4 regions of the Xenorhabdus budapestensis genome follow, and region 1 is predicted to be linked to each of the others. Evidence: predicted binding sites of a transcription regulator. Region 1 holds the regulator's gene; each other region holds the start of a gene.
The links. The regulator CRP, encoded in region 1, controls carbon source genes, mostly activating them, when cyclic AMP is high. The targets are predictions, from matches to a motif close to ATGTGANNNNNNTCACAT.

Region 1 (5,910 bases):
ACCGAATGTGCGTATGATTATGCAGGTTCATGATGAATTGGTGTTTGAAGTACATGAATCAGAGCTGGCTATCGCGGAACAGAAAATCAGGGAGTTGATGGAGAAAAGTATGCAGCTTGGTGTCCCTCTGAAAGTTGATGTGGGGGTAGGAGAAAATTGGGATCAGGCTCACTAATCTTTATTGAATAATTTTTATGAAATCCACAGCTCATTAAATGCGCTGTGGCTATCTTTATTATGCCGTGGATGGGCGTGAAACAAGAATTTCGGTTAGATTTTAGATTAGATCCAGATCCCACAAATATGTAATTAAACTACAATAAAAATGGTGTAATGACGGATATTGATCACATAATTGCGGCTGAATCGAGGCATTACGTGAAAATTAATTACAAAAAAATCTTTTGTTGATAAAAAAAATAGGGTAGAGTTGTCGGCGTAGGGTACAGAGGTAAGATGTTCTATCTTTCAGACCTTTTACTTCACGTAATCGGATTTAGCTGAATATTAGCTGCCCCAGTCATCCCTTTTGACTGGGGCGTTTTTTTATGCGCGATTTACGATTGTTGCAGAAGATGAGAGGGGAAAAGGTGGAAATTACTCCACCTCAATAGTGGGCTGGCTGAACCAGTTATTAAGTTTCTGTTCAAGTTTGTCTATGCCGATTTTTTTCAGAACAGAGAAATTCTCGATCTGAATATCACCTTCCAGACCCGCCAATTCCTGACGTACTTTGTTTAATTGGTTTTTGCGTGCCCCTGATGCCAGTTTATCGGCTTTGGTCAGTAGTATCATGACTGGCACCTGCATCACGACCGCCCATTCGATCATCTGCATATCCAGATCTTTTAGTGGATGACGGATATCCATCAATACCACCAGCCCCTGTAAGCATTCACGTTTCTGGAGATATTCGCCCAATGCTCTCTGCCACTTGAGTTTCATTTCTTCCGGTACTTGCGCATAGCCATAACCCGGCAAGTCAACGAGGCGTATGCCTTCTTCCACCTCGAACAAGTTAATCAACTGAGTTCGTCCGGGAGTTTTACTGGTACGGGCAAGGCTCTTTTGCTGGGTCAGTGCATTCAGCGCACTGGATTTACCGGCATTTGACCGACCGGCAAACGCGACCTCAATGCCTACATCTTGAGGCAGGTGGCGAATGTCAGGTGCACTCGTGACAAAGTGGGTCGTATGATAGTTGTAGCTTTTGATGGTCAAAATGGTTATCTCCCTGCGGAATATACGAAAAAACAGCGCAGTGATTATACCGAGAGCAACGGCTTGTGGACAGGTGTAACTTTATTGTGGTGTTTCTATTTCGACATATTTTGGTTTTTTGATTGAAATTATTTTTGCCTAACGTGACAAAGAATATTCTGCAATTTTTTCCTGCCTAAATATGTACGAAAGCATACCAAGATAGACGCTATTCCAAAAATAAACTCTGCCCAGAATATGAGAATATAATATTTACTTAGATAGATATTCTTCAGCAAAACTCATAATTACTCGTAAAAGTTGGTAAATCTTTGCAACTTAGCGCTATAGGGAATTACACTTAATGAGTTTTATGGGTTTTGTTATTGACCTCAAGAATAAAGGAACCATCAATGTTTAAACATATTTTTGTGTCGCTTATGACGGCATGTGCTATCAGTGTAATGTCTGCTCCAGCATTGGCTGCCGAAACTCACGTGAAGCTGGTGACATCAGCAGGTGAAATAGAGCTTGAACTGGATAGCAATAAGGCACCGATTACCACAAAGAATTTCGTTGAGTATGTGAATGAGGGTTTTTATAACAATACGATTTTCCATCGCGTCATTCCCGGTTTCATGATTCAGGGAGGGGGCTTTACAAAAGATATGAAACAGAAAGTAACCAAAGCTCCAATCAAAAATGAAGCCGATAATGGATTACGTAACTTGCGTGGAACAATTGCGATGGCGCGCACCGCAGATAAGGATAGTGCAACCAGTCAGTTTTTCATTAATGTGACTGATAATGCTTTTCTTGACCACGGTCAGCGTGATTTTGGCTATGCCGTCTTTGGTAAGGTAGTGAAAGGGATGGATGTGGTTGACAAAATTTCTCAGGTCAAAACAGAAAATGTTGGGCCTTACCAAAATGTTCCTGTGAAACCGATTGTGATCCTTTCTGCAAAGGTTGTTTCCCAATAACCTTGATGAGAAAACCACGTTTTTTGGCCTGAAAGATAGAGAATGAGACGGTATTTGCCTATTATTACACCTTTTTTGAAGTTTCAGAGTTTTTAAAGTGCCGTCTCCCTCTCTCATTCCTCTATCGTTTTCGCACGAAAAAAACCGCACTATGAATATATGCCGCTATCTGGCGGTAACTCCTGCCCCTATTTTAAAAATGCCTATGTGGTATGATGAGTGTCCCGCTACCGTTGGTGCTGCTTTACCTAATTTTACCGTGATACAGAACGCATAATGTCCAATAGGACAACGCAATATATAAAACTATAAAAATCAGTAGGATGAACTCCTATGTTATTAATAATAGATAACTACGACTCTTTTACATTCAATTTATATCAATATTTTTGTGAGTTGGGGACGAATGTTTTAGTTAAGCGTAATGATGAATTACAGCTTGAAGATATCGAGAAATTGGCACCGACTCATTTAGTGATCTCTCCGGGACCTTGTACACCAGATGAATCAGGGATCTCGCTGGAAGCCATTTCACACTTTGCCGGGAAATTGCCAATTCTGGGGGTGTGTCTCGGACATCAGGCGATTGGTCAGGCTTTTGGCGCGAGTGTTGTTAAAGCCCGTGAGGTAATGCACGGAAAAACCTGTTTAATTCACCATAACCAACAAGGTGTATTTAGGGGATTGAATCGTCCGCTGACTGTTACCCGTTACCACTCTTTGGTCATCGCCGCAGAAACGTTACCTGCATCCTTTGAAGTTACGGCATGGAGCCAGCATGATGGTAATGTGGATGAGATAATGGGAATACGCCACCGAACCCTCCCCTTGGAAGGCGTGCAGTTCCATCCGGAAAGCATCCTGAGTGAACAAGGGCATGAACTGCTGAATAATTTTCTTAAGTATTAACGAAGAACGATTTAATCCCTCTTTTTGGCGGTTGTTTACGGCCATTTTTTACGAAGCAGCTGTGGGCAGTTTATATCACTAATTTATGCGCCAGCGGGTTTCATTTTTTTAAGGGATGAGAAAAGCTGAAGGATGGAAAGCAAAAAGCCAGTGCTCTATGGGCTGCACTGGCCTAATTCAAGCGCAATTTCAGGAACTAGCGGGTTCCATAAACGACAATCGTTTTGCCGTGCGCAGAGATCAGGTTTTGATCTTCCAGCATTTTCAGAATGCGGCCGACTGTTTCACGGGAACATCCGACAATCTGCCCAATTTCCTGACGTGTAATTTTGATTTGCATACCATCAGGATGGGTCATTGCATCAGGCTGTTTGGCAAGATTGAGCAATGTCTGTGCAATGCGACCTGTCACATCCAGGAATGCCAGGTTTCCAACTTTTTCCGATGTTGTTTGTAAGCGGCTTGCCATTTGAGCGGATAAACGCATCAGAATATCGGGATTAACCTGAATTAACTGGCGAAATTTCTTATAGGAAATTTCAGCTACTTCACAGGCGCTCTTAGCTCGCACCCATGCAGTACGCTCTTGCCCTTCTTCAAACAATCCAAGCTCACCAATAAAATCCCCCTGATTTAAATAAGAAAGGATCATTTCTTTACCTTCTTCATCTTTTATTAGAACAGCAACTGAACCTTTAACAATGTAGTAAAGCGTTTCTGCTTTCTCGCCTTGATGAATAAGCGTGCTCTTGGATGGATATTTGTGAATATGGCAGTGTGACAAAAACCATTCAAGAGTAGGGTCTGTTTGTGGCTTGCCGAGAACCATTCGCTTTATCCTCTGTTGTTATTTCTGCCTTTATGTTCTGAGAAACTGACAGTTTCTCATCAGGCTGGCTTTATAAAGTCAATAGATTAACATATTAACTTGCTGAAAAACTGACAAGTAAGAATTTTATATAGGCTTATAAGGAGGCTAACATATCGGTGTAGTCAGCCAGATCCATAAAACCTGCCAGTTTCGCTTGTAACTCTGTTTGTAACACAGGAAAGCGTTTCTGTCTTCTCCTGTATCGCTTCAGCATATAAAACCAGTTAACAAATTACCAGAAAACTGTTTGCAGAACCTCATTTACTACATTTTTATTTATAAATGGGTGAATAGTTGATGTTTTGTCACAGGTAACATTATTTTTTGTTACCTGTGTTATTGATAATTAACTTGTGCTTAATTCAGGAAATTTTTTTGCCTTCCAATAATTGTTGAACTAACGGAGCCATAATTAACTCCATTGCCAGTCCCATTTTTCCACCCGGAACGACGATAGTATTTATGCTGGAGATAAACGAACCCTGAAGCATGGCCAGTAAATACGGGAAATCGATTTGGCTCAGACCACGGAAGCGGATGACGATAAAACTTTCGTCTAAAGAAGGAATGGCTTTGGCGGAGAAGGGGTTGGAAGTATCAACAGTAGGAACGCGTTGAAAGTTGATGTGAGTGCGGGAAAACTGTGGCGTAATATAGCGAATATAATCATCCATTGAACGAACCATGGAATCCATAACCGCTTCCCTTGAATGCCCGCGTTCACTGGTATCGCGAATGAGCTTTTGTATCCATTCAAGGTTGACGATGGGAACAACACCAATCAGTAGATCAACTAATTCGGCGACATTGTATTGCGGAGTAACAACACCACCATGTAACCCTTCATAAAACAGCATATCGGTGTTTGATGGCAGCGATTCCCAGGGTGTGAATGTCCCCGGTACTTGGTTATAGGGAACCGCTTCATCATAAGTATGCAGATATTTCCGCCAGCGGCCAGTACCTGTTTCCCCATATTCAAAGAATGTCTTCTCCAGCATATGGAAATCATTGGCTTCTGGCCCGAAATAACTGATGTGCCTGCCTTGTTCTTTCGCTTTACGTATTTCTGCGTCCATTTCAGGGCGGGTATAACGGTGGAAACTATCCCCTTCAATAAGTGCGGCAGTGATGCCGAGTTGTTGGAAAATCTTGCGAAATGCCACACTGGTGGTGGTTGTTCCGGCTCCGCTAGAGCCGGTTATGGCGATGACAGGGTGTTTGGAAGACATAAGAACAGACTCCTTATCATTAAAAAGTTGGGATGATCTTTCTCGTAATCAGCAGTATTAGGCCAATAAAACAAACAGATGTTGAATGAAATGTTATTGAACCGGAAATGATATGAAACTATGGACGAAACATCTCCTTAGGTATGATATTGACAGTCTCATGCAATTCAGACCAAACCAGCAGGGCTTCACCTCGCTCAAGCTGGCGTTTTACATCCTGTACTTTTTGTTCCAGTGTTTTTTCAAGTTCACCGTAGTCGGTGCCTTCCCGTAAGACAAAATTCTCGATCAAGTTAAGTAGAGTATCGGGTTCTACTTGTTGCCACGGGATAATCATTGTGGTCGCTCCATATCACATTATATTAGCTGCTGGTATTGCTTAGTTTTGGGGATGTTTTTGAGTTTAACTTTCATTGTTAACTGGCCTTGTGTGCTGAATAACATACTGCTATTTTCTTAGAAAGGAAATGTCAATAATTGAGGGATAAAGCACGCCATGACCGCCAGCCTGATATTCTCACTGAGTACATTTATGTTTATCTCCGCGATTACGCCTGGCCCGAATAATATGTTACTGACATCATCTGGTGCTAACTTTGGGCTCTGCCGCTCATTGATACTGTTGTTGGGAATTGTTCTTGGGATGCAAACTGTCCTGTTGTTGTCTGCTTTTGGTATTGCTGCGTTACTGCTGGTATATCCGGCCATACACACA
Region 2 (5,910 bases), 1.2 Mb from region 1:
CGGGAAGAGTTATTAGAGGATAATGATGGCGATGAACTGTTTGATAATTCGTCAAAATCACGTGTTCAGGAGCCAGTTAAGTCTCGTCATGAACATCGTGAAGAGTCGGTTATTGAGCGCGATTCACCTGATTTATCAGAAGTAACATCTGATGATGGAGTTGATCCTTTACTTTCAAAGCAGCAACCTGAAACATCTGTGGCAAAGGTGAAAGCTATTGATGAAAGCCAGAAAGAATCACAACTTGGCCTGTTTGAATCTGTTGAGAAAAATAGTGCAGAAGGTGCGGAAACGGAAGCTGTTCAAGAGCAGTCAAAGTTGGAAAATGCAACGAAAGCTGAAACTGAGCAAACTAAAAAAGAAACCGTGTTGGTATTACATGTAGCTGCCCATCATGGTCAGGAACTAAATGGCGAAGTACTGCTTCAGAGCATTTTGCAATCAGGTTTCCGGTTTGGTGATATGAATATCTTCCATCGTCACTTAAATCCATCGGGTAGTGGTGCGGTACTGTTCAGTTTGGCTAATATGGTTAAGCCGGGGTCATTTGATCCAGAACATATGGTAGATTTCAGCACTCCGGGGATCTCAATGTTTATGCTCGTACCTTCATATGGTGATTCTAATCAGAATTTCAAACTGATGTTACAGGCAGCGCAGCGTATTGCTTCTGATGTGGGTGGTGTGGTGTTAGATGCCGAGCGTAAAATGCTTACACCGCAAATGATCGAATCTTATAAGGCACGTATTCGTGATACACTCAGCGCCCAAGAATAAATCCTCTTTTTAGTATTAAGCCCCCGCCTAGTCGGGGGTTTTTCATCTCTGGTGAGAAGTCATGAAAAATATTATTCAAACAATCAACGAACTAAGAACAACATTGCGTCATCATGAGTATTTGTATCATGTTATGGATGCGCCAGAGATCCCTGATGTGGAATACGATCGCTTAATGCGTGAGTTGAAATCACTGGAAGAACAGCATCCAGAGTTGATTACGGCAGATTCTCCTACCCAACGGGTTGGAGCAGCGCCATTAACTGCATTTGAGCAGGTTCGTCACGAAATTCCGATGTTATCTCTGGATAATGTATTCGATGAAGAAAGTTATCTGGCATTTGATAAACGTGTTCGTGATCGTCTGAAAGACAGTCGCGAATTGGTATTCTGTTGTGAATTTAAACTCGATGGTGTGGCTGTCAGCCTGTTGTATGAAAATGGCGAATTAGTACAGGCTGCGACTCGTGGGGATGGTACGACAGGAGAAAATATTACCGCCAATATTCGTACAATTCGCGCGATTCCTCTGCGTTTGAAAGGAGACAACATTCCTGTTCGTGTTGAGATTCGTGGTGAAGTCTTTATGAAGCAAACGGGTTTTGAAAAACTCAATGAAGAAGCGCGCCGTACAGGTAATAAAGTATTTGCTAACCCTCGCAATGCAGCCGCAGGATCACTGCGCCAGCTCGACCCACGTATTACAGCCAAGCGTCCGCTGACTTTTTATTGTTATGGCATTGGTGTGATTGACGGTGGAGAGTTGCCAGCAAGCCACTACGAGCGGCTGATGCAATTCAAACAATGGGGGCTGCCGGTTAGCGATAAAGTGAAATTGTGTCAGGGAACCCAACAAGTATTGGATTTTTACCACGAGGTAGAGCAACAGCGCCCGACTCTGGGTTTCGACATTGATGGTGTTGTCATTAAAGTGGACTCCCTTGAATTACAGGAAACATTGGGGTTTGTAGCCAGAGCTCCACGTTGGGCAACCGCATTTAAGTTTCCTGCACAAGAACAGATAACAATCGTACGTGATGTCGAGTTTCAGGTAGGACGCACAGGGGCAATTACACCAGTTGCACGTCTGGAACCAGTACAGGTTGCAGGTGTGATAGTCAGTAACGCTACATTACACAATGCGGATGAAATTGAACGACTGGGGCTGCGTATAGGAGATACCGTCATTATTCGCCGGGCAGGTGATGTGATTCCGCAAGTTGTTGGTGTGGTAAAGGAGCAAAGACCAACAGAAAGCCAGGAAGTGACTTTCCCACAGCATTGTCCTGTTTGTGGTTCTGATATCGAACGTATTGAAGGCGAGGCTGTAGCGCGTTGTACAGGTGGCTTATTTTGTGGGGCACAACGTAAAGAAGCGCTCAGACACTTTGTTTCCCGTCGTGCAATGGATGTGGATGGAATGGGAGAGAAAATTATTGAACAGTTGGTTGATAAGGAATATGTCAAAACACCAGCCGATCTTTTCCGTTTGACCGCAGGGCAATTAATCGGCCTTGAGCGAATGGGGCCAAAATCCGCTCAGAATGTGGTTAATGCTCTGGAAAAATCCAAGAAAACCACATTTGCCCGTTTCATCTATTCTTTAGGCATTCGGGAAGTTGGAGAAGCCACTGCGGCTAATTTAGTTGCACATTTTGGCACATTGGAAAAATTGCGTGCAGCAGATACGGAAGCATTAATTGCTGTACAAGATGTAGGTGGTGTGGTTGCCAGCCATGTAGTTAATTTCTTTAACGAACCGCATAACCAGACAGTAATTGATGATCTTGTCAATAATATTGGCATCTGTTGGGAAGCGGCGGAAATACCGCAACCAGAAGAAATCGATAGCCCATTTGCGGGTAAGACCGTAGTTTTGACTGGCTCATTAAACCTTTTATCCCGGGATGAGGCCAAAGACAAATTAGTTGCGTTGGGCGCGAAAGTCACAGGCAGTGTCTCCAAGAAAACAGATTTGGTGATTGCGGGTGAGGCTGCGGGATCTAAATTAGCCAAAGCGGCAGAATTGGGTATAACTGTGATTGATGAAGAAAAAATGCTTCGTCTTTTAGGTGAATAATAAAAAGAAAACTTTCAGGAAAGAGGTGCTATTAGGATGCTTGATAATAAACCTTAATAGTGCCTTTAAATAAGATATTTTTGCATACATTAGTCGCCACGTTCCGGCTTAAAGTGTGATCAGGTTTGCTAAATAGGAATTTGTTGCCACTCTATAGTAAATTTATGTGATAGTTATCAATATTTATTATCGTATGTTGCAAAAATGCTATTATAAATTTGCACCTCGTCATGTTTGGAGTTCTTTTATGCCTCATATTTTTCACTTTGTTCTCGCTCTAGCGGTCATTGGCGGCTTGGCGGTTTTTGCGAGTAATAACCGGAAAGATATTCGGATTCGGTATATTATTCAGTTACTTGTTATTGAACTTGTTCTGGCGTGGTTTTTCCTTAATTCCAATGCTGGACTAGGGATCGTCAAAGGGTTTGACAGCTTGTTTGTCCACTTACTGTCTTATGCCGTGAAAGGTACTAGCTTTGTTTTCGGTGGTATGATTGAAGCAAATCTGGCATTTTTCTTCCTGAATGTACTTTGTCCTATCATCTTTATCTCTGCTTTGATCGGTATCCTGCAACATATAAAAATTCTGCCAATTATCATTCGTGCAATTGGTACTATGTTGTCCAAAGTTAATGGCATGGGAAAACTAGAATCGTTCAATGCGGTCAGTTCATTGATTCTGGGACAATCAGAGAATTTTATCGCTTATAAAGATGTATTGAACAAAATGTCTGAGCGTCGGATGTACACAATGGCGGCAACAGCGATGTCTACGGTATCTATGTCTATCGTAGGTGCTTACATGACAATGCTGGATGCAAAATATGTGGTAGCGGCCCTGATACTTAACATGTTCAGTACCTTTATCGTTCTGTCCCTTATCAACCCTTACTCTGTTGAAAGTGAAGGGGATATCCATATGAACAATCTGCATGAAGGGCAAAGTTTCTTTGAAATGCTGGGCGAGTACATTCTGGCTGGTTTCAAAGTCGCTTTGATTGTAGCGGCCATGCTGATCGGCTTTATTGCCTTGATTGCGGGTATCAACGCCATTTTTGATATGGCATTTGGTATTTCTTTCCAGGAATGTCTGGGGTATGTTTTCTATCCATTTGCCTGGATCATTGGCATTCCCAGTGATGAAGCACTGAAAGTAGGTAGTATCATGGCAACTAAACTGGTTTCTAATGAATTTGTTGCAATGCAGAGTTTACAGGAAATTGCAGGACAATTGAGTGATCGTTCAAAAGGTATCCTGTCTGTATTCTTGGTTTCCTTTGCCAACTTTTCATCCATTGGTATTGTTGCCGGTGCTATTAAAGGCTTGAATGAAAAACAGGGGAATACTGTTGCGCGTTTTGGCCTGAAACTGCTGTTTGGCTCAACATTGGTGAGTTTCCTGTCGGCTGCAATTACCGGACTGGTAATGAGCATTTAATTTTCTTAGCAATTTGAATTTTATCTTTTATATAAAGATAAAGTGACTCAATAGGTCGGCATGATGAATAAAGAAAATTTGCTGGAGATCGCCAACACTGCCATGCCATTTGGTAAATACAAAGGACGGATGTTAATAGATCTTCCTGAAGAGTATTTACTTTGGTTTGCCCGTAAGGGGGAATTTCCACAAGGGAAACTGGGTGCACTAATGGAAATGACCCTTGCAATTAAAATTGAAGGGTTGGATTCATTGGTAAAGCCATTGAAAAAAACTGATTAGCCATAATTGCGGTCAAGTGGAGCTGTTGGTGCTGAAATATCGATCAGCGCACCACTTTTATCTTTAATTAAAAGACGACGCTGACCATAGGGCAAATCACGTGGTGGTTCAATAATTTCCAGAGCAAGGGTTTTGGCTTTTGAAAAATAGGGTTCAACATCCTTAACGACAAACGTGATAATCAGCCCCTGACAAGATTTTTGATATGAATCTGGGATAAATTTACTTGTCCTTAAAAAAGCTGAAACTTGCCCATCTGATTCAGAAGACATTGCTATAAACCAATCAGATTCGTATTCGATATTAAAATTCAATAGATTAACAAATAAATTGCTTGTACCTGCCAGATCATCAGTAAGAATGTTAGTTAACATCTTGAGTTACCCATTCTTTCAGTGATGAAATCCGTTAGTCCTAATGTAAAACCAAGAGGTATTCCAACAAACCAGTAACCTAAAATGGGCACGTAGAATACTATTTTAGTCTCATGAAACCCTGGTAAAATACCTGATAATATGGAGTATATAGAATCAAAAAGCTGAAAAAAGAATAAAAATATTGTGATACTAATAGCAATGTCTATGACAAGAGTATCTTTAGTGTACAAACCAATAATGAAATCGGCATATAGAAACTTGCATTCACATAATAAGCTACCGTCTTGATTGTCAAGTTTTGATAGCATAGTTTTCATCATATAATTGCTGCGTATTTAGTACCCCGTAGCACAAATGAACTAATTTACGCATCGCAGCTCCTAAAGCCAACATTTTCGCCTTTCCTTTATTAATCAATTTATTATATAAATCATTTATGTGGGGTTAAAACGAATTGCAGTTAGTGCAGACATAAACAACTTAGCACGGATTTCAGCAGGATCCGTTTTAGATAAGCGCACTCTACCATGCACCGATGTGCCTGACTGCTTTTCAATAGGAATAACACCAAGATATGCAGCTACTTGTGTTGCACTAGTAAAGGTATTCGTACGTAAGATAACCAGCATGTTAAGACCAATCTGAGATCCAACCCCCTTTATTGACGTAGACTCAAATTATTCGGATGGAACTTTCAGTTTAAAAATAAAAAGTATTACGATGATTTGATGTTTTAACAGACGGGCTGGTTTCATTATATTCAGCCACAAGAAAAATCCCTGAAAACTTGCGCTTTCAGGGATTCAGAATTTTGGTGGAGCTAAGCGGGATCGAACCGCTGACCTCTTGCATGCCATGCAAGCGCTCTCCCGGCTGAGCTATAGCCCCACAATTGTGGCTTAGGATAAGTATTTGGTGGAGCTAAGCGGGATCGAACCGCTGACCTCTTGCATGCC
Region 3 (5,910 bases), 1.8 Mb from region 1:
TGGGTGATCAGGTAAACAGATTTCCAATTGTGCTCCACTGTTTAATTCGTTCATAAATTGGCGGCAATGGCCGCAAGGAGAACAATTAACAGTGACGGATAGCAGTTTTTTCTCACCACGTAACCAAGCATGGGTAATGGCTGATTGTTCGGCATGGACAGTTTGCTGTAACGGAACGCCCACAAATTCCATGTTGGCACCAAAATAGAAGTTTCCGCTGTCTCCTTGTGCGATAGCACCGACATGAAAGTGCGAGATGGGAGCAATAGAACAGGCCGCAGCGAGTGGCAACAGGGCAAGTGCCAACGCATGATCATCAAAGCCGCAGCTCTGCTTAATTGACTCCACCTGCTCTGCTGTCAGCATAGCTGGAAAATCATCATTACCAATGTAGGGCAATAGAGCCTTTTGCAATTTAGGCGTGATTTCTGACCAGATAGCGTGAAAACGAGCTTGCATAGAATAATCTCCAAGTTAATTGAAGGTTATTCTAGGATGATTAGTTAGGTTTATAATGTGATGTATTCCATATAATTAATGAAATTTATGTAACAAAGATATTATTTTAACAACTTACGTCAAATTTTTTACTATTTGAATGATTTTTTCACTTTTTGGTAACTAACCAAAAAGATGCAGTAACACAGGAAATAAGAAAGGCGCGATCAATGAAGTAATAACGCCGCAAGTCATCAGTGCCAGTGAACTATATGCACCCTCGACATGATCTATTTCAGCACATCGTGCAGTTCCTACGGCATGAGAAGCTGTACCCATCGCTAGCCCTCTGGAGGCCTGGGTTTTAATTTTTAAGAAATTAAACAGATTATGGCCAAAAATTGCACCTAAGATACCAACAGCAATGACACAGGCGGCACTGATGGCTGGAATACCCCCAATAGAATGAGCGACTGCCATGGCGATAGGAGTTGTAACTGATTTTGGTAATACAGAAGCTGCGATTTCAGGGGTAGCGCCTGCCCATAAAGCAATAGCTGTACCTGTTACCATTGCAGTAACACAGCCGATGAAGCAGATACTGATAATAGATTTCCATTGAGCACGGATTTGATGGAGCTGTTCGTACAGCGGAAAGGCTAGAGCAACAACAGCAGGTTGTAACAAATCATTCAATATCCGGCTACCGGCAAAATAATGTTCATAAGGGGTATGAGTCAGCAGCAGCAGAGGAATAATGACTGCCATTGATATCAATAAGGGGTTTAAAATAGGAAATCTGAATCGGACAGATAGTTTTTTGGCAAGATAGAAGACAGCCAAGGTTAATGGCAATGACCACCAGATATGGTTTAGCATTTTTATTTTCTCTCCTGTTGTGATGATTTCTGTTCTGGTAATTGTTTTTTGTGATTGGTGCCGATAATGGCGCGTTCGCGGTGGACATAATGAGAGCTGTAAGCAACGGTAATCATGACGATGACAGTACTGATGATACAGGAAAGGGCAATCGGGAGTATCTGTTGGCTGAGCTGTGGATAATATTCCATGACACCGACCCCGATGGGTAAAAAGAGCAATGTCATGTTTTTCATCAATAAGCTACAGCCCGGTTTTACCCAATGAGCGGGAATAATCTGAAGCGCTAGCAAACAGAACAGAAGAAGCAAGCCAATAATACTACCGGGGAGAGAGCAGGGGAGATGTGCTGAAATGAGATTCCCTACAATGAGGCATAAGTAGAGCAGCACAAATGCACGCAGATATTGCCAACCTGCCATGAGTACGTTTTGGAAAGACATAACGTATAATTCCTCAATGTAAAGAGGGTTATCATACGATTAATATTGTTAGTGTGCTATAGGTCACATTAAAAAGCGGGTTTAGAAAACCCGCCTTACTATTTTCGGAACATCAGTCTCAGAGTATCAGGTGATTACTTAACCTGCATACCAGGCTGAGCCCCGCTGTCCGGGCTTAACAGGAAAATTTCTTTTCCTCCAGGGCCTGCTGCCATCACCATGCCTTCTGAAATACCAAAACGCATTTTACGTGGAGCAAGATTAGCCACCATAACGGTCAGGCGGTTTTCTAATGCTTTTGGATCCGGATAAGCAGCGCGGATGCCGGAGAAGACTTGACGAGTTTCACCACCAAGATCAAGGATCAATTTCAGCAGTTTATCTGAGCCTTCAACAAAATCAGCCTGCTTAATCAATGCAATACGTAGATCAATTTTAGCAAAATCATCAAATGTGATGGTGTCTTGAATTGGATCATCTGCCAGAGGGCCTATCAGGGTTTTTTGTGGCTCAATGTTCTCCTTGGAGTCATCTACCATTGCTTCAACTTTAGCCATATCCATACGGTTAAACAGTGCCTTAAATGGTGAAACATCATGATTCAGCAGAGGTTGCTGGATACCATCCCAAGTCAGTTCGGTATTCAGGAATGCTTCTGCACGGACAGCGAGACCCGGAAGAATAGGCTTCAGGTAAGTCATCAGCACGCGGAACAGGTTGATGCCCATTGAGCAGATAGTTTGAAGATCTGCATCCCGGCCTTCTTCTTTCGCCACAACCCACGGTGCTTGTTCATCAACATAACGGTTAGCAAGATCTGCCAATGCCGTGATTTCACGAACAGCCTTACCAAATTCACGATTAGTGAAATCTTCTGCAATTCCCTGTGCGGCATCAACAAATTTCTGGTACAGCGTGGGATCAGCGAGCTGATCTGCCAGTTTACCGGCAAAACGCTTATTGATGAAACCAGCGTTACGTGAAGCCAGGTTAACGATTTTATTAACGATGTCACTGTTGACGCGCTGAACGAAGTCTTCCAGATTCAGGTCGATATCATCAATGCGGGAAGAGAGTTTCGCTGCGTAGTAATAACGCAGGCAGTCTGCATCCAGATGCTTCAGATAAGTCTCTGCTTTGATGAAAGTTCCGCGAGACTTAGACATCTTAGTGCCGTTGACAGTAATGTAACCATGAACAAACACGTTGGTTGGCTTGCGGTAATTGCTGCCTTCTAACATCGCTGGCCAGAACAGGCTATGGAAATAGACGATATCTTTACCAATGAAGTGGTAAAGATCTGCTTTGGAATCTTTCGCCCAGAATTCATCGAAATTCAGGTCACCACGTTTATCACACAGGTTCTGGAATGAACCCATATAGCCGATTGGTGCATCCAGCCAGACATAGAAATATTTACTTGGTTCATCAGGGATCTCAAAACCGAAATAAGGCGCATCACGGGTGATATCCCATTGTTGCAGCCCTGCTTCGAACCACTCCTGCATTTTATTTGCTACCTGCTCTTGCAAGGTGCCAGAGCGAGTCCATTGTTGAAGCATATCGCTGAATACTGGCAGGTCGAAGAAGAAATGCTCTGTGCTACGCATTTCTGGTGTTGCGCCAGATACAACTGAACGAGGGTTGATCAATTCTGTTGGAGAATAGGTTGTTCCACACACTTCACAGTTATCGCCGTACTGATCTTCCGCCTTACATTTCGGACAGGAGCCTTTGACGAAACGATCAGGCAGGAACATGCTTTTTTCTGGATCGAACAGTTGAGAAATGGTTCGATTCTTGATGTAACCGTTTTTTTTCAGTTTCAGATAAATTTCTGACGCAAGTGCTCTGTTTTCTTCGCTGTGCGTAGAATGGTAGTTATCGTAACTGATAGCAAAACCAGCAAAATCCTGCTGATGCTCCAGGTGCACTTTGTCGATCATCTCTTCTGGCGAAATCCCAGCCTGCTGGGCTTTCAGCATGATTGGTGTACCGTGAGCATCGTCAGCACAGACAAAGTGAACCTCTTTGCCGCGCATTCGATGATAACGAACCCAAATATCAGCCTGAATGTGTTCTAAGATGTGACCGAGATGAATTGGACCGTTAGCATAGGGTAACGCACAGGTCACCAGTAATTTTTTCGCGACTTGAGACATAGTTAGGATCTGACTTCCATAAATTGAAAAGGGTTTTTGATGTTACCTGATAAGGAGCATTGTCGCTAGGGTAATGCGAGAACTTCATCTCTTTTGTTTTGTTCTTATCGTAAGCTGTCTGCTTCTGCTATGATGGACGGACAGTTTTAGCTTGAAAAAGATAAATCAAAAGGAGCCGGGATGAACTCACGATCCCCCGAGCAGACCAATCCTGACCTGCTGAGAGAAAGCGTTGCGAAAATATTGGCAGCATTCAAACATCCGACATTAGAACAAGATTTAGTGACTCTGAAAGCATTGCATCGCTGTACTGTTCTGGATGGGATACTACATATTGAATTAATGATGCCCTTCGTTTGGAAACGAGCTTTTGAAACATTGAAGGAAGAAACAACTCATTTCTTACAAGCTGTTACAGATGCAAAAGGTGTTGAATGGCGGCTTTCCCATGATATCTGTACCTTACGCCGAGCTAACAACTTACCGGGTGTTAATGGCGTACGTAATATTCTGGCAGTCAGCTCAGGAAAAGGTGGCGTGGGTAAATCCAGCACGGCCGTGAATCTGGCACTGGCTTTGGCTCAGGAAGGGGCAAAAGTAGGTATTCTGGATGCAGATATCTACGGTCCATCGGTTCCTAATATGCTTGGGACAGCCAAAGAGCGCCCGACTTCACCTGATGGTCAGCACATGGCCCCAATTATGGTACATGGCATGGCGACAAATTCCATTGGTTATCTTGTCACCGATGATAACGCAATGGTGTGGCGTGGCCCGATGGCAAGTAAAGCACTTATGCAGATGCTACAAGATACATTGTGGCCGGATCTGGACTATCTGGTAATCGATATGCCACCAGGAACTGGGGATATCCAGTTAACGTTATCCCAGAATATTCCGGTGACTGGTGCATTGGTTGTTACAACACCGCAGGATATTGCCCTGATTGATGCTATGAAAGGTATTGTCATGTTCCAGAAAGTCAACGTACCAGTGCTAGGGATTATTGAGAACATGAACACGCATATCTGTAGTCACTGTGGCCAACATGAGCCGATTTTTGGTGAGGGAGGCGCAGAAAAACTGGCGGAAAAATACGAATGCCAATTATTGGGCAAGATCCCTCTGCATATTTCACTGCGTGAAGACCTTGATCGCGGAGAACCAACGGTTACCAGCCAGCCTGATAGTGAATTTGCGGACATTTATCATGAAATTGCTGCGAATATTTCTGCCCAGATGTACTGGCGAGGAGATAAAATACCGACTGAAATTTCTTTCCGTGAAGTTTGATTTAAGTGATCAAATGAAGAGTGCACAATTATACTCTGTTTGAGGTACATCGTTCTGAATGGATGATACACGGTTCTGTCGGTAAACTGATAAAAGAATATAACGGCTTTATTGAGAGATTTAATAGATTAGATTGATGATTATTCCATTGATATTGTCGTCATTTAGTTGTGGTTTATGGTATAGGGATTGTTATATCAAAAACGTAGAACAATGGCTCTATTGTTACAGGATCATCTGTTACAGAGCGATTGTTCTACACTTGGTGATTTCTATTTCATCTACTATAGCTATCATCTGAAATTTAACGGGATATTTTCAAGGAATTATTTCGGACATAATCTTGAGATTAGTTTTGTGAATCGCTTTGGTACTGGTTTTTGAACATTATTTTTAAGTCATTTTTCCATTTGCAGACCTGTGGTTGCGGAATTTTTCTGCGAAGCGTATTGAAAAAAGCGAGGCTTATCTTGTTTGCGCTGGCATAGAAGCTACTAACTCCTTATAATCCGCCAAACATAGCGTGACAGAATGCTATTTTCCCACTTTATTTTTTCTTTTTAACCAGGTTATTTCTAGTATGGCTGATGAAGCACATAAGTGTACAATCGTAGGTATTTCAGGCGCCTCTGCTTCGGGCAAAAGTCTTATTGCCAGCACACTTTATAGAGAATTACGCGCTCAGGTTGGTGATC
Region 4 (5,910 bases), 700 kb from region 1:
TTTATGTCCACCCTACATTATGGGATCTACCCATCGCGATTATTGATCAGGACAACAGCCATATGAGCCGTGCGCTGATCCGCCACGTTGATGCGACGGCGAAAGTTGAAACCAAAAGCTACGCTAGTCTTGCTAACGCCCGTAATGACATGTTACGACGGAAAATCTTCGCCATTATCATTGTGCCGCCGGATTTTGAAAAACGTCTTTTAGGCGGAAAAAATGTGACAGTACCGGTTTATGGTGACGCGACGAACCGCCTTGCCAATGGGCAGATTCAGCAGGATTTGGCGTTGGCGTATCAACAATTATTATCTGAATACAATACCCAGTTACTGCTGAAATCGGGTTTCAGTACGGAACAGGTGAAAGTACTGCTACAACCGATTAAAGGAGAAACCATTGGATTATTTAATCCGGGGATCAGTTATGCCGCAATTGTTTTTCCCGGACTACTGGTGATGCTTTTGCAGCACTCCTTGTTGATTGCTTGTGTACGTGTGAGTATTGCTATACGTAGCACTCCTAACGGTAAGCCTCCACTCCCTGTCTATCTGGGTGCTTTGTCTGCGCTGTTGCCTATTTGGCTGTTTTTGTCTGTTATCTTTTTTGTCCTGTGGCCATGGGTATTGGGATATCGGCAGGATGCACCAATTTATCAATTGTTGCTGATGACTTTCCCATTCCTGCTGGCAGTATTGGGGTTAGGTAAACTGGTAACAGAGTGTTTGCGCAGTGTGGAAATGATTTATCTGACATTGGCGTTTATCACTACTCCTGTTTTCTATATTTCGGGGACTATCTGGCCGGTTCAGGCGATGCCTGATTGGGTAAGAGCGATTTCATCAGCTTTGCCATCCACATGGGCAACCAAAATTATCGCAGGAATAAACCAAATGAACATGCCTTTACAAAGTATGTTGGGGGATATTGCAATGATCCTGTTCCTTGGTGTTGTGTACATGATCCTGGGGATTTTGGTTGGGATGTTGCGTAATGGTGAGCTGCGGGGACTGAAGAGTTTTAGGAAACTGCAGCGAAAGAATTAATAACAATAATCAAGAATTATCTTTAGACTGATAATGAAAATATATTGATTTGGGACAGGTTCCGTGCAAATGTCACTGGTGCTGATTTACTGGATCTCAGTGATAGAATTTTATTATCAATTCTTGAGATAGTATCAGGAAATATCACAGTATTTAGGTAAAATAACATGTTCCTTTTCACGAAAAGGGATCTGACTTGTGTTAGGTTAAATCCACTTTCCGTTTTGGTTTATTATCGTTAGCTGAATTTATCAAAGTGGAACAAAAAGAGGGCGCAGATCAGCACGATCGCGCGTTATCGTCATGTTAATCAGGGTCGAAATTCCGGTTGATGCCACGGGTATTGATCGCTTGCTGCGAGAATCCTTTGAGACCTCGGCAGAAGCTGAGTTAGTTCATAGATTAAGAGAAGATGGCTTGTTGACGCTGGGTGTTGTTGCGACTGACGATGAAGGTCACGTGATTGGCTATGTTGGTTTCACACCTGTTGACATCAATGGTCAGGATCATAATTGGGTTGGATTGGCGCCATTGGTAGTGTCTGAACCGTATCGTCGTCAGGGCATTGGTGAGAAGTTAGTGTATGAAGGATTGGATAGCCTGAATGAGTTTGGTTATGGCGCAGTAGTCGTGCTTGGTAAACCTGAATATTATCACCGTTTTGGTTTCAGGCTTGCTAAAGAGTACCAATTACATTGTCAATGGCTTGATAGTGAGGAATTCTTTCAGGTTTACACACTGGCTGATGTCTCGCTGGATGATTGTCATGGTTTAGTCACATATCCCAGTCATTTTGATTATGTGTAACTACAAGACGTAAATACAGAAATAGTAAATACACGCTGAAGAAATGCTGGAGATACTCTGGCAACGATGTCTATTCTAATGAAGTCTCTGACAAATAGATTTCTATACAGACAGGCTGGGTTGTAACCAGCCTCTCTTTTTGCTGTTTGTTTAGTTGCTTCACTCGGTATTCCAGCTTTAATGCTGTGCTCTTATCTCGTACTAAACTGTGATAGACCAGAGTCAATGAACCTTTTCCCCTCAAAGCCTTCGCCCCTTTTCCGGTACTGTGTTGTATCAGACGACGGGAAATATCTGTAGTAATTCCGGTATATAAAGAACCATTCTGGGTTTTTATCAAGTAAAGATACCAATCAGATTTGTTAATATTCATTAGTAATTTTAAATAGTTACAAATATATAAATACTGTATGGGATTAAATCATTATGAGGCTATAGACTGTATTATGGTTTTTTGAACATCATAACATGATGAATTATATTAAATTACATGTTTATTAACAGTAAGTGACAGAATTTTTTATTCAAAATAACTGAAAAACTATAGCAAGAGTTGCTAATTATCATTTTTTGAAGAAGCGTATAACTTGATCTAAGTCACAGAGAGACACCCTTTATATTGAAAAGTAGACAGAGGATCTGAAAATGAGAAATGCAAAATTTATTGCCGCTGTTTTAACACTATGTGCTGTTTCGTTTGGTTCTTTTGCGGCAACTGAAGTAAGAAATGCTACAGGAGAGAAGATTGGTATTGTTTCTGTGACGGGAGCAGAAACACTGGATAACCTGACAGAAGAGTTATCCAAAAAAGCTGACAAAGCTGGAGCATCTTATTTCCGCATTATTTCTGCTACTGGAGACAATAAACTGCATGGTGTTGCTGAAATTTATAAATAACTTATAGTTAAAACAGATTAAATCTTATACTACTGTATAACTATCAGAACACATCTGGACATTGATCCAGCTATGTGTTCTGATTGAGATGAGCAAATATAACAGTATGGAATTAGATGGAATTGAATAAAGATATCTTAATAATCTGCCAGTACCTTGCCGAGCAACATGTCTTCACAATTTGTACTTCTTCAAATCAGGATCTATGGTGCGCAAATTGTTTCTATGCCTTTGATGTCGATAAAATGACACTTTGGTTTATGACTGAACCTGATACCCGCCACGGTAAAATGATGCAGGAAAACGCCGTAGTTGCAGGTACTATTGCCGGACAAACTCACAATGTTTCCCAGATCAGAGGCATTCAGTTTCGTGGTGAAGTCGTCCCATTGACAGGTAGGGATGAAACAGTTGCCAAAGCAAGTTACTGCCACCGCTTTCCTATAGCGATAACAGCAAAATCGCCTATTTGGCAATTGAACCTGAATGAGATCAAAATGGTGGACAACACCCTTGGCTTTGGCAAAAAATTACATTGGCAGCGTTAATATCAGTATCGTAATTAATTATCGTAAATAGTGAATAACCTGATTACTACTGCCTCGCCAGATTAACGCCGGGTCGTGCAACGCCTGTTCAAATTTCCCGTCAACTAACACATGAATATAACTGACAATTTCTTGTTGGAGACCGCTTAACTCGTGGAGTACATAACCTGTCCATAGCCAGATATCTTTATTCGGGCACTCTCTCTTTATCCGTTTGACCAGTTTGAGAATATCGGGTGTATTGGAGGGATGAAGAGGGTCGCCGCCAGACAATGATAACCCTTTCCGTTTGATGCGAAGATCTTTCAAGTCAGTAATGATCTGATCTTCAACAGCCTGCGTGAACGGATAACCTGAGTTAGTCCGCCATGTACTTTGGTTATAACAACCACGACATTGATGGGAACAGCCAGCCACAAACAGGGTACAGCGGGTTCCGGGGCCATTCACCACATCAACCGGATAATATTGATGGTAATTCATAGTATTAGCCAATTCGCTCGTTACTGAGATGTTTGATGCGACGTTTCACCTCTTCCTGTTTACCTGCGTTAAACGGACGGGCATCAGGGCTGCCAAGATATCCACAAACCCGTCGGATCACAGAAACATGCGCTGGATCATGATTACCACAACGAGGACAGATGAACCCTTTGCTGATACAGGAAAATTCTCCGGTAAAACCGCATTGATAGCATTCATCAATTGGAGTATTGGTTCCATAGTAAGGGACACGGGAATAACTGTAGTCCCATACATCTTCCAATGCCTTCACATTATGTTGCAGATTGGGATATTCGCCATAGCAGATAAAACCACCATTCGCTAATGGGGGATAAGGTGCTTCAAAGTCCAGCTTATCGTAGGGATTGACTTTTTTCTCTACATCCAGATGAAAACTGTTGGTGTAATAACCTTTGTCCGTGACTCCCTGGATCACGCCAAATTCAGCGGCATCAAGGCGACAGAAACGGTCACATAAACTTTCACTTGGCGTACTGTATAAACTGAATCCATATCCGGTTTCCTGTTTCCAGGTATCAACCGCTTTGCGTAACCGCTTGACGATAGCGATTGCTTTTTGGCGACGTTGTTCATCGTCAAATAGATGAATGTGATCACCGTATAACGCATTAATTGTTTCATTGATACCAATATACCCTAATGAAATAGAAGCCCGCCCATGTTTGAAAATTTCGGCAATATTGTCATCCTCTTTCAACCTTATTCCACAAGCGCCTTCCATATAGAGGATAGGGGCAACCCGTGCTTTGGTGTTTTCAAGACGTTCAATTCGGGTCATTAATGCTTGTCTGACAACCAACAGGCGCTGCTCCAGTAGCTGCCAAAAACGCATTTCATTGCCTTTGGCTTCAATCGCGATACGGGGAAGATTCAGACTTATTACCCCCAGATTATTGCGCCCTGCATGAATTTGTTGACCCTTCTCTTCATAAACACCGAGAAAGCTACGGCAACCCATTGGCGTTTTAAATGATCCGGTTACTTTAACCACTTGATCATAATTAAGAATATCTGGATACATGCGCTTGCTGGCACATTCCAGAGCCAATAATTTGATGTCATAGTTGGGATCTCCAAATTTATGATTCAGCCCGTCACGAATGGCAAAAACCAGTTTTGGGAATACGGCGGTTTTGTGATTTTTGCCTAAGCCTGCAATGCGGTTACGTAAAATAGCCGTTTGAATCAAACGGGATTCATTTGATGTCCCCAGTCCAAAACCGAATGTCACAAACGGTGTTTGTCCGTTGGCGGTGTGCAGCGTGTTCACTTCATACTCCAAAGATTGGAAAGCATCGTAACACTCTTTTTCGGTGCGGGCTTCAGCATAGGCTGTGTGATCCGTAATATGCCACTCTTTTGCGATGATCAAATGTTTGTTATAGCTGGCCTTAACGAATGGAGCGAGCACTTCATCAATACGGTCGATGGTTGTACCGCCATAAATATGGCTGGCGACCTGTGCAATAATTTGGGCTGTAATGGCAGTCGCTGTGGAGATCGATTTTGGCGGTTCAATCTCGGCATTTCCCATCTTAAAACCCTTGGTCAGCATGCCCTGTAAGTCAACTAACATACAGTTAAACATTGGGAAGAATGGGGCATAATCCAGATCATGATAGTGAATTTCTCCTTTTTCATGTGCCAGAACAACATCACCCGGCAACATATGTTGTTTGGCATACTGTCTGGCGACGATCCCTGCCAGTAAATCACGCTGAGTGGGGATCACTTTAGCGTCTTTATTGGCATTTTCATTGAGTAAAGGCAGATCACTCTGTTCGATCAGGCCGCGGATTTCCTGATCTAGTCGATCATGCCATTTGTGGAGAGCTTTTTCCCCAACATTAACTGTATGGTCACTGTGCTGCATCACAACCGTTTTCACAATAGGGTTCCTCAATATGTTATCCACAAACTAAAACTGCATGATGGTCAGTTTTTAGCTTGGTGTGGATAATCTTGTGTATAATCACTATATATAGTTATTTATTTATATTTAAGCACAATATATGGGTTTTTCTATCCAATATACCATTCAATAAGTTGATCTAAGACAAAGAAAAGGGAAATTATTCTGAGGA

Region 2: HGO23_RS07185 (NupC/NupG family nucleoside CNT transporter) is a predicted target of CRP. The motif match lies at 3,022-3,039, and genes of this name have one in related genera.
Region 3: HGO23_RS12635 (CidA/LrgA family protein) is a predicted target of CRP. The motif match lies at 1,812-1,829, and genes of this name have one in related genera.
Region 4: bhsA (multiple stress resistance protein BhsA) is a predicted target of CRP. The motif match lies at 2,309-2,326, and genes of this name have one in related genera.

The regions. Positions count from the first base shown of each region.
Region 1 is NZ_CP072455.1:331,638-337,547, forward strand. Features, by position in the region: gene polA (DNA polymerase I) at 1-175, shown strand, start outside; gene spfP (small protein SpfP) at 457-504, shown strand; gene yihA (ribosome biogenesis GTP-binding protein YihA/YsxC) at 598-1,221, opposite strand; gene ppiA (peptidylprolyl isomerase A) at 1,614-2,183, shown strand; gene HGO23_RS01360 (aminodeoxychorismate synthase component II) at 2,517-3,092, shown strand; gene crp (cAMP-activated global transcriptional regulator CRP) at 3,289-3,921, opposite strand; gene HGO23_RS01370 (phosphoribulokinase) at 4,326-5,195, opposite strand; gene HGO23_RS01375 (YheU family protein) at 5,314-5,532, opposite strand; gene HGO23_RS01380 (LysE family translocator) at 5,692-5,910, shown strand, end outside.
Region 2 is NZ_CP072455.1:1,520,307-1,526,216, forward strand. Features, by position in the region: gene zipA (cell division protein ZipA) at 1-777, shown strand, start outside; gene ligA (NAD-dependent DNA ligase LigA) at 839-2,857, shown strand; gene HGO23_RS07185 (NupC/NupG family nucleoside CNT transporter) at 3,105-4,295, shown strand; gene HGO23_RS07190 (DUF3820 family protein) at 4,359-4,577, shown strand; gene HGO23_RS07195 (VOC family protein) at 4,574-4,951, opposite strand; gene HGO23_RS20050 (MATE family efflux transporter) at 4,945-5,274, opposite strand; partial or broken gene HGO23_RS20055 (transposase) at 5,246-5,619, opposite strand; tRNA gene HGO23_RS07210 (tRNA-Ala) at 5,767-5,842, opposite strand; tRNA gene HGO23_RS07215 (tRNA-Ala) at 5,868-5,910, opposite strand, start outside.
Region 3 is NZ_CP072455.1:2,937,397-2,943,306, reverse strand. Features, by position in the region: gene cdd (cytidine deaminase) at 1-459, opposite strand, end outside; gene HGO23_RS12640 (CidB/LrgB family autolysis modulator) at 622-1,317, opposite strand; gene HGO23_RS12635 (CidA/LrgA family protein) at 1,320-1,760, opposite strand; gene metG (methionine--tRNA ligase) at 1,895-3,922, opposite strand; gene apbC (iron-sulfur cluster carrier protein ApbC) at 4,103-5,215, shown strand; gene udk (uridine kinase) at 5,796-5,910, shown strand, end outside.
Region 4 is NZ_CP072455.1:3,996,030-4,001,939, reverse strand. Features, by position in the region: gene HGO23_RS17645 (ABC transporter permease) at 1-1,049, shown strand, start outside; gene HGO23_RS17640 (GNAT family N-acetyltransferase) at 1,353-1,856, shown strand; gene HGO23_RS17635 (GIY-YIG nuclease family protein) at 1,927-2,223, opposite strand; gene bhsA (multiple stress resistance protein BhsA) at 2,502-2,753, shown strand; gene HGO23_RS17625 (YhbP family protein) at 2,870-3,301, shown strand; gene nrdG (anaerobic ribonucleoside-triphosphate reductase-activating protein) at 3,320-3,784, opposite strand; gene nrdD (anaerobic ribonucleoside-triphosphate reductase) at 3,789-5,699, opposite strand.